Regions from separate parts of the Citrobacter farmeri genome, predicted to be linked through region 1. Evidence: predicted binding sites of a transcription regulator. Region 1 holds the regulator's gene; each other region holds the start of a gene.
What was found. Region 1 encodes sigma-54, which starts transcription at its own class of promoters, with help from an activator protein. Its sites were predicted from a motif close to GTTGGCACANNTTTCGCTNT; they were not measured.

Region 1 (3,244 bases):
TCTTGTGCTTGCCAGCTCACTTCTGGCCGCCAGTATTCCGGCATTCGCCGTCACCGGTGATACCGAACAGCCGATCCACATTGAATCGGACCAGCAGTCTCTGGATATGCAGGGGAACGTCGTGACCTTCACCGGCAATGTCATTGTGACCCAGGGCACGATCAAAATTAACGCCGATAAAGTGGTCGTTACCCGTCCTGGCGGTGAGGAGGGCAAAGAGGTCATTGACGGCTTCGGCAACCCGGCCACCTTCTATCAAATGCAGGACAATGGTAAGCCGGTGAAAGGCCACGCGTCGAAAATGCATTATGAGCTGGCGAAAGACTTTGTCGTGCTCACCGGTAATGCGTACCTGGAACAGCTCGACAGCAACATCACCGGGGACAAAATTACCTATCTGGTGAAAGAGCAGAAAATGCAGGCCTTCAGTGAGAAAGGCAAGCGTGTGACGACCGTTCTGGTCCCGTCGCAACTGCAGGACAAAAACAAAAACCAGGCCCCGGCTCAGAAGAAGAGTAACTAATTCGCTATGGCAACATTAACTGCAAAGAATCTGGCGAAGGCCTACAAAGGCCGCCGCGTCGTGGAAGATGTCAGCCTGACCGTCAACTCGGGCGAGATTGTCGGTCTGCTTGGGCCGAACGGTGCGGGTAAAACCACCACCTTCTACATGGTCGTCGGTATTGTGCCGCGTGATGCCGGTAACATCATCATTGATGATGAAGACATTAGCCTGTTACCGCTGCACGCCCGCGCGCGCCGTGGGATTGGCTATCTGCCGCAGGAGGCGTCGATTTTCCGCCGTCTGAGCGTATTCGATAACCTGATGGCCGTGCTGCAAATCCGTGACGATCTCTCTAGCGAACAGCGTGAAGACCGTGCAAACGAGCTGATGGAAGAGTTCCACATCGAGCATCTGCGCGACAACATGGGTCAGTCGCTCTCCGGGGGGGAACGTCGTCGTGTGGAAATCGCCCGCGCGCTGGCGGCCAATCCGAAGTTTATCCTGCTGGATGAACCGTTTGCTGGTGTTGACCCCATTTCCGTTATCGATATCAAGCGCATTATTGAGCATCTGCGTGACAGCGGTCTCGGCGTGTTGATTACCGATCATAACGTCCGCGAAACGCTGGCCGTGTGTGAGCGGGCCTACATCGTGAGCCAGGGACACCTGATCGCGCACGGTACGCCAACAGAAATCCTGCAGGACGAACACGTTAAGCGCGTATACCTTGGGGAAGACTTCAGACTCTGATAGGGTAGAAGTTTGCGACGTCATAGCGGGAGAAAACGACTCTGAACATGAAGCAAGGTTTGCAACTCAGGCTGAGCCAACAACTGGCGATGACGCCGCAACTACAACAGGCGATCCGTCTGTTGCAGTTGTCCACGCTGGAACTGCAGCAGGAACTCCAGCAGGCGCTGGAAAGTAATCCGCTGCTGGAGCAAACCGATCTTCACGACGAAGTTGATACCCACGAAACGCAGGACAGTGAATCGCTGGATACCGCCGACGCCCTCGAACAAAAAGAGATGCCGGAAGAGTTACCGCTCGACGCCAGCTGGGATGAAATCTACACCGCCGGGACGCCGTCGGGCACCAGCGGTGATTACATCGACGATGAGCTGCCTGTTTATCAGGGTGAAACCACGCAGACCCTACAGGATTACCTGATGTGGCAGGTGGAACTCACCCCTTTTTCTGATACCGACCGCGCGATCGCTACCTCTATTGTTGATGCCGTTGATGATACCGGCTATCTCACCGTTTCGCTGGATGACATCCTCGAAAGCATGGGCAATGAAGACGTGGGGCTTGATGAGGTCGAAGCCGTTCTCAAACGTATTCAGCGGTTTGATCCCGTTGGTGTGGCGGCAAAAGATCTGCGTGATTGTCTGCTAATCCAGCTCTCGCAGTTCGACAAAGCGACGCCTTTCCTTGAAGAAGCCCGGCAGATCATCAGCGATCATCTCGATCTGCTGGCGAACCACGACTTCCGCACCCTGATGCGCGTCACTCGCCTCAAAGAAGAGGTGCTCAAAGAGGCGGTCAATCTGATTCAGTCGCTCGATCCTCGCCCCGGCCAGTCGATCCAGACCGGTGAACCAGAATACGTGATCCCGGATGTGCTGGTACGTAAGCATAACGGGCACTGGACGGTCGAGCTCAACGGCGACAGCGTTCCACGCCTGCAGATCAATCAACACTATGCCGCAATGTGCAACGGTGGGCGCAATGACGCCGACAGCCAGTACATCCGCAGTAATTTGCAGGACGCGAAATGGCTGATTAAGAGTCTGGAGAGCCGCAACGATACCCTGCTGCGCGTCAGCCGTTGTATCGTTGAGCAGCAACAAGCCTTCTTTGAGCAAGGCGAAGAGTTTATGAAACCGATGGTACTGGCGGATATCGCCCAGGCCGTCGAGATGCATGAGTCGACCATTTCTCGTGTGACCACGCAGAAGTATCTGCACAGTCCGCGCGGCATTTTTGAACTGAAGTATTTTTTCTCCAGCCATGTGAATACCGAGGGGGGTGGCGAAGCTTCCTCCACGGCGATCCGCGCACTGGTGAAGAAGTTGATTGCGGCGGAAAACCCCGCGAAGCCCCTGAGCGACAGCAAGCTAACATCGATGCTGTCGGAACAAGGCATCATGGTGGCACGCCGCACCGTTGCGAAGTACCGAGAGTCTTTATCCATTCCGCCGTCAAACCAGCGCAAACAACTGGTGTGACCCAACCGATAAGGAAGACACTATGCAGCTCAACATCACTGGAAACAACGTCGAGATCACAGAAGCCCTGCGTGACTTTTTGAATACCAAGTTCGCCAAACTCGAACAGTATTTTGACAGGATTAATCAGGTCTATATTGTGTTAAAAGTGGAGAAAGTCACCCACATCTCGGATGCAACACTGCATGTAAACGGTGGCGAAATTCACGCCAGCGCGGAAGGTCAGGATATGTACGCGGCCATTGATGGCCTGATTGATAAGCTGGCAAGACAACTCACTAAGCACAAAGATAAATTGAAACAACACTAATTGTCCGGGCAGTTAGCGGGTGCAGGACGGCCTGTTGTGCAGAACAACAGGCCATTTGTACAGTTAGCGCTCCGAACTTGTCCCGCCGCTGCGGGGCAGGTTCTTAGGTGAAATTATGATAAATAACGATACGACTCTACAACTGAGCAGTGTACTTAACCAGGAATGTACGCGCAGTGCCGTTCACTGCCAGAGTAA
Region 2 (3,244 bases), 1.0 Mb from region 1:
CAGCCATAACTGGCGTCCGCTGGTGGTCGCCATTGTCCTTTTCGCACTCCCCTTCCCGCTGCGTTATATCCAGTGGTACACGCTGGAGCCAGAAAGGACGACCCGGGTGTCAATGGTTCAGGGTGATATCCCGCAATCGTTGAAATGGGAAGAAGGCCATTTGCTGAATACGCTTAAGACCTATCTGGATGCGACACAACCCGAAATGGGGAAATCGCAGCTGATCATCTGGCCGGAATCCGCTATCCCGGATCTGGAAATTGACCAACAGCGTTTTCTGAGCATGATGGACGATCTGTTGCGTTCGAAAAACAGCTCGCTGATTACTGGTATTGTCGATGCGCGACTGAACAAACAGAACCGCTATGACACCTACAACACCATTATCACGCTGGGGAAAGACAATCCTTACAGCTATGACTCCACCAACCGCTACAACAAAAACCATCTGGTGCCGTTTGGTGAGTTCGTACCGCTGGAATCCATTCTGCGCCCCTTAGCACCGTTCTTTGACCTGCCGATGTCCTCGTTCAGCCGGGGTCCGTATGTTCAACCGCAGTTGCATGCGCACGGTTTAGCGCTGACCGCTGCGATTTGCTACGAGATCATTTTGGGCGAACAGGTGCGCGATAACTTCCGCCCGGATACGGACTATTTGTTAACCATCTCCAACGATGCCTGGTTTGGTAAGTCGATTGGCCCGTGGCAGCACTTCCAGATGGCGCGGATGCGTTCGCTGGAACTGGCGCGACCGCTGCTACGCAGTACCAACAACGGTATTACGGCGGTGATTGGTCCACAGGGTGAGATTCAGGCGATGATCCCGCAGTTTACGCGCCAGGTATTGACCGCTGAGGTGACGCCAACAACAGGCTTAACGCCATATGCCCGCACTGGCAACTGGCCGCTGTGGCTCATCACCGCGCTGTTCGGTTTTGTCGCCGTGCTAATGAGTTTGCGTCAGCGCCGCAGATAACACAGTGCACCATCAAATGTAGGCCGGATAAGGCGGTACGCCGCCATCCGGCGGTTGTGCCACATCATGCCTGATGGCGCTACGCTTATCAGGCCTACAAACTACCATTCTCCCTCCCTTCTTCCATTCTGGCACGCTCATTGCTTTGTTAAACAAGGCAAACCTGTTTTTGACGTTTAGCGCAACTTAGTCGCACTAAAGCAGTTCACTGGTAGCACCGAAACGGTGCAATGAGAGATTTTTGCCTCTAAACGGTGCGGCGCACTTCGCAAAAATAAACAATAACGCAGCAAAATCTTTACATTAAGCCAGACTAAATGTTAACAAACAGGTAAAACACTGCACGCCTAAGTTGCAGGTGATAACAACACAGACACTCACAATAGGTATCACTGCGTCGACGGCGCAGACGATAAGGAGTTGGATATGCAATTACGTAAGCTAGCCACAGCAATGCTGGTTATGGGACTGTCAGCCGGTCTGGTACACGCGGAAGACGCGGCGCCAGCCGCGGGCAGCACGCTCGACAAGATCGCCAAAAACGGCGTTATCGTCGTCGGTCACCGTGAATCCTCTGTGCCGTTCTCTTATTACGACAATCAGCAAAAAGTGGTGGGTTATTCTCAGGATTACTCCAACGCCATCGTTGAAGCCGTGAAGAAGAAACTGAACAAACCCGATCTGCAGGTTAAGCTGATCCCGATTACCTCTCAGAACCGTATTCCATTACTGCAAAACGGCACCTTCGACTTTGAGTGCGGTTCCACCACCAACAACCTTGAGCGCCAGAAACAGGCCGCCTTCTCTGACACCATCTTTGTCGTCGGCACGCGTCTGCTGGCGAAAAAAGGCGGCGACATTAAAGACTTCGCCGATCTGAAAGGCAAAGCGGTTGTTGTGACCTCAGGAACTACCTCTGAAATTCTGCTGCACAAGCTGAACGATGAGCAAAAAATGGACATGCGTATCATCAGCGCGAAAGACCACGGTGACTCTTTCCGTACCCTGGAAAGCGGTCGCGCCGTTGCCTTTATGATGGATGATGCCCTGCTGGCCGGTGAGCGCGCGAAGGCGAAGAAACCAGATAACTGGGAAATCGTCGGCAAACCGCAGTCACAGGAAGCCTACGGCTGCATGCTGCGTAAGAACGATCCTGAATTCAAAAAGCTGATGGATGACACTATCGCCCAGGCGCAGACCTCCGGTGAAGCCGCGAAATGGTTTGATAAGTGGTTCAAAAATCCGATCCCACCGAAAAACCTGAACATGAACTTCGAGCTGTCGAACGAAATGCAGGCGCTGTTCAAAGAACCGAATGATAAAGCACTTAACTAACTAGAACGAAATGGGGCGGGAACTCCTTGCCCTCTCGATTGCTATGCAGCACGGACAGACTATATGCCTGATGGTCGTTCCCCATCAGGCCTGAAAACCGAAGTACGCTGGATAACAATCTTCGAGGGTAGCGCTGCTACCCTTATTTTTTCGGAGTAGATGTATGTCAATAGACTGGAACTGGGGCATTTTTTTACAACAAGCCCCATTCGGCAACACCACCTATCTCGGCTGGCTCTGGAGCGGTTTCCAGGTCACCGTCGCACTATCCATCACCGCCTGGATCATTGCTTTCCTGGTTGGTTCTTTATTCGGCATTTTACGCACCGTCCCGAATCGCTTCCTTTCCGGAATCGGCACCCTTTATGTTGAACTGTTCCGTAACGTACCGCTGATCGTCCAGTTCTTCACCTGGTATCTGGTGGTGCCCGAACTGCTGCCGGAAGATCTCGGCATGTGGTTTAAGGCGGAGCTGGATCCCAACATTCAGTTCTTCCTCTCGTCCATGCTCTGCCTGGGGCTGTTCACCGCAGCGCGCGTCTGCGAACAGGTTCGCGCTGCCATTCAGTCACTGCCGCGCGGTCAAAAAAACGCGGCGCTGGCGATGGGGCTGACCTTGCCGCAGGCATATCGCTACGTGCTGTTGCCTAACGCCTATCGCGTGATCGTCCCGCCGATGACCTCTGAGATGATGAACCTGGTGAAAAACTCCGCCATCGCCTCCACCATCGGTCTGGTCGATATGGCCGCGCAGGCCGGTAAGTTGCTGGATTACTCAGCGCATGCCTGGGAATCGTTTACCGCCATTACCCTGGCGTATGTGTTGATTAATGCCTTCATCATGCTGGTGATGAGTCTGGTGGAACGTAAGATCCGCCTGCCTGGCAATCTGGGAGGCAAATAATGTACGAGTTCGACTGGAGTTCTATTGTC
Region 3 (3,244 bases), 1.7 Mb from region 1:
ACAGCCCCAGCGTAATCAGCCAGATGGCATTCAGCGGGGTGATTTGTACACCGTGACCGATAAACGGCATTACTCCGCTCACCGCGACGGCGTTAATCAGCACGGTAAAACCCGCCGCGGCGGTGCACAAACTACCAACCGCGCCCCCCACGCCAGCGACCCAGCCGCTCAGCGCTTTATGAAAAGAGAACAGAAATGCCAGGACGGCGGCGGCGGCAAACCAGGCCACACCGCTTACGATCAGTGAAATTGCGCTCATTTTGCATCCCCACTCTGAGCCTGCTGAAACAAGGAGAGATCGCCGAAGTCGGTATTAAACGTCAGCTCACGTTTCCGTTTGCTGGCGCGAGCGATATCCATGTTGTTCACCAGATGCAGGGCTTTCGTTGGACACATCCGCACACAGGCCGGGCCTTGTTCATCAAAGCTGCACAGGTCGCATTTCACCGCAATGGCACGCACGCCAGAAACCCAGTCCAGCAGCGTGCTGACGCGAGCCGGTGCCGGTGGCGCTGGCGGGGCTTTCGGGGTGTTGGCGTTGGCCGGGATATGCAGCGGACGGCTGCCGGAAAATTCGATCGCGCCAAACGGACAGGCGATGCCGCACAGTTTGCAGCTCACGCACAAGCTTTCATTAAGCTGTACGGCGCCATCCACGCGGTTAATGGCGTTGACCGGGCACACGGTGGCGCAAGGAGCATCTTCGCAGTGGTGGCAAAGTTGCGGCGCAGATTCTTTTTCATTCAGCATCACTTTCAGGCGCGGCATAGACTGCAGGCCGTGCTGGCGATGCGTCTCTGAACAGGCGGCCTCACAGGTGTGGCAGCCGATACAGAGCGTGGAGTCAGCAATTACAAAACGATTCACCAGGCATTCCTCAGGTGATAGTCATTTTTGACGAAAACATGCCGATGGAATGTCAGTTTCGACACTTATCGACACGCCAGTCCCTCAAATCGTCGTGACGACCTGTAAAACAACGTCACGACGCAAAACGCCGCGTTCAGGCCGCCGGTTTTTGTCCCGCCACCAGTTGGCTAAGAATGATCGGCGATCCGCTCTCAACGGCGGCATACAGTCGGTCATAGACGCTGGCGATTTTATCGAGATAGTGTTCCAGCACCTGCTCACGGTCACGATTGCTGACTCGCTCATCTACTTTGCCGTCGATGCTCAACTGCGCCTGCGCAATCAGTTGTTTATCTTCGCTATCTTTTGTCTCGACGTAATACTCAATGGTGTGGCTGTTGAAACCATCCGCCATCGTGACGGTGATACGAAAGTGTTCGAACAGTACGAAGCAGAGATCTTTATCCGGCGCGCAGCTCATCGCATGATGCAGACGCGCTTTTGACAGGGTGATCCCCTGAACCAGCGAGTTGCAGTAAATATGCCACTGGTCCTGTAGGCGACGATGCCGCTGCGCGATGTAATCGGCTTTTTCGCTTATTTCCCAAATAGTCATGTCAGGTTACCCGTTTAACAGAGATAGCCAGCCATAAGCATTTTCCATGCCAATATTTAACTCTCTGTTTTTCCATTAATTTAAAAATAAATGACGGATGTCGACGCCCTGATGACATGTCATTTCGTCATCATCGTCATCGACAAGCGCTGGCAATTTTCAGGCTGGCATAGTTATTGCTTAACCCTGCCCATTACATCGGGAGGCGATATGCACGAAATTACCCTTTGCCAACGAGCACTGGAATTGATCGAACAACAGGCCGTCGCACACGGCGCAAAACGGATAACTGGGGTCTGGCTCAAAATTGGCGCATTTTCTTGCGTGGAAACCAGCGCTCTCTCCTTTTGTTTTGATCTGGTATGCCGTGGCACCGTTGCGGAAGGTTGTAAACTGCACCTCGAGGAACAAGAAGCCGAATGTTGGTGTGAATCCTGTCAGCAATACGTCACCTTACTGACCCAGCGCGTTCGCCGTTGCCCGCAATGCAATAGCGACACGCTGCAGATTGTGGCCGATGACGGATTACAGATTCGACGAATAGAAATAGATCAGGAGTGAGCGATGTGTACAACATGCGGTTGCGCTGAAGGCAACCTTTATATAGAGGGTGATGAGCATAACCCTCATTCCGCGTTTCGCAGCGCGCCTTTTGCACCGGCAGCTCGCCCGGCGCTGAATATTACCGGCATCAAAACGTCCGAATTCACCCCGAGCCAGACTGAAGAAGGCGATCTGCACTACGGTCACGGTGAAGCCGGGACCCACGCGCCAGGCATGAGCCAGCGTCGTATGCTGGAAGTGGAAATCGACGTGCTGGATAAGAACAACCGCCTGGCTGAGCGTAACCGCGCCCGCTTCGCCGCGCGTCAGCAGTTGGTGCTGAACCTCGTCTCCAGTCCAGGTTCCGGTAAAACGACCCTGCTCACCGAAACGCTGATGAAGCTGAAAGACAGTGTGCCGTGCGCCGTTATTGAAGGCGACCAGCAGACGGTCAACGATGCAGCGCGCATTCGTGCCACCGGCACACCGGCCATTCAGGTCAACACCGGCAAAGGCTGCCACCTTGACGCACAGATGATTGCCGATGCCGCGCCGCGTCTGCCGCTGGAAGATCACGGGATTCTGTTTATCGAAAACGTCGGCAACCTCGTCTGCCCGGCGAGTTTTGATCTCGGCGAACGCCATAAAGTGGCGGTACTGTCTGTCACCGAAGGCGAAGACAAACCGCTGAAATATCCGCATATGTTTGCCGCCGCATCGCTGATGCTGCTTAACAAAGTCGACCTGCTGCCGTACCTGAATTTCGACGTTGAGAAGTGCATTGCCAGCGCCCGGGAAGTCAACCCGGATATCGAGATCATCCTGATTTCCGCCACCAGCGGCGAAGGGATGGATCTGTGGCTGAACTGGCTGGAGGCACAGCGATGTGCATAGGCGTTCCCGGCCAAATCCGCACCATTGAAGGTAACCTGGCGAAAGTCGACGTTTGCGGCATTCAGCGCGATGTCGATCTGACGCTGGTCGGCAGTTGTGATGAACACGGTAAACCCCGTCTGGACCAGTGGGTACTGGTCCACGTCGGTTTTGCCATGAGCGTGATTAACGAAGCCGAAGCGCGCGACACGCTCGATGCGCTCCAGAACATGTTTGATGTTGAGCCGGATGTCGGCGCTCTGCTGTATGGCGAGGAAAAATAATGCGTTTTGTTGACGAATACCGCGCGCCGGAACAGGTGATGCAACTGATTGAGCACCTGCGTGAACGCGCCGCGCATCT

Region 2: I6L53_RS15385 (amino acid ABC transporter substrate-binding protein) is a predicted target of sigma-54. The motif match lies at 1,104-1,123, and genes of this name have one in related genera.
Region 3: hypA (hydrogenase maturation nickel metallochaperone HypA) is a predicted target of sigma-54. The motif match lies at 1,629-1,648, and genes of this name have one in related genera.

What each region holds. Positions count from the first base shown of each region.
Region 1 covers NZ_CP077291.1:4,270,561-4,273,804, forward strand. Annotated here, with positions in the region: gene lptA (lipopolysaccharide ABC transporter substrate-binding protein LptA) at 1-523, shown strand, start outside; gene lptB (LPS export ABC transporter ATP-binding protein) at 530-1,255, shown strand; gene rpoN (RNA polymerase factor sigma-54) at 1,303-2,736, shown strand; gene hpf (ribosome hibernation promoting factor) at 2,759-3,046, shown strand; gene ptsN (PTS IIA-like nitrogen regulatory protein PtsN) at 3,162-3,244, shown strand, end outside.
Region 2 covers NZ_CP077291.1:3,257,724-3,260,967, forward strand. Annotated here, with positions in the region: gene lnt (apolipoprotein N-acyltransferase) at 1-976, shown strand, start outside; gene I6L53_RS15385 (amino acid ABC transporter substrate-binding protein) at 1,403-2,311, shown strand; gene gltJ (glutamate/aspartate ABC transporter permease GltJ) at 2,475-3,215, shown strand; gene gltK (glutamate/aspartate ABC transporter permease GltK) at 3,215-3,244, shown strand, end outside.
Region 3 covers NZ_CP077291.1:1,045,462-1,048,705, reverse strand. Annotated here, with positions in the region: gene hycC (formate hydrogenlyase subunit 3) at 1-259, opposite strand, end outside; gene hycB (formate hydrogenlyase subunit HycB) at 256-867, opposite strand; gene hycA (formate hydrogenlyase regulator HycA) at 1,004-1,465, opposite strand; gene hypA (hydrogenase maturation nickel metallochaperone HypA) at 1,676-2,026, shown strand; gene hypB (hydrogenase nickel incorporation protein HypB) at 2,030-2,902, shown strand; gene I6L53_RS04870 (HypC/HybG/HupF family hydrogenase formation chaperone) at 2,893-3,165, shown strand; gene hypD (hydrogenase formation protein HypD) at 3,165-3,244, shown strand, end outside.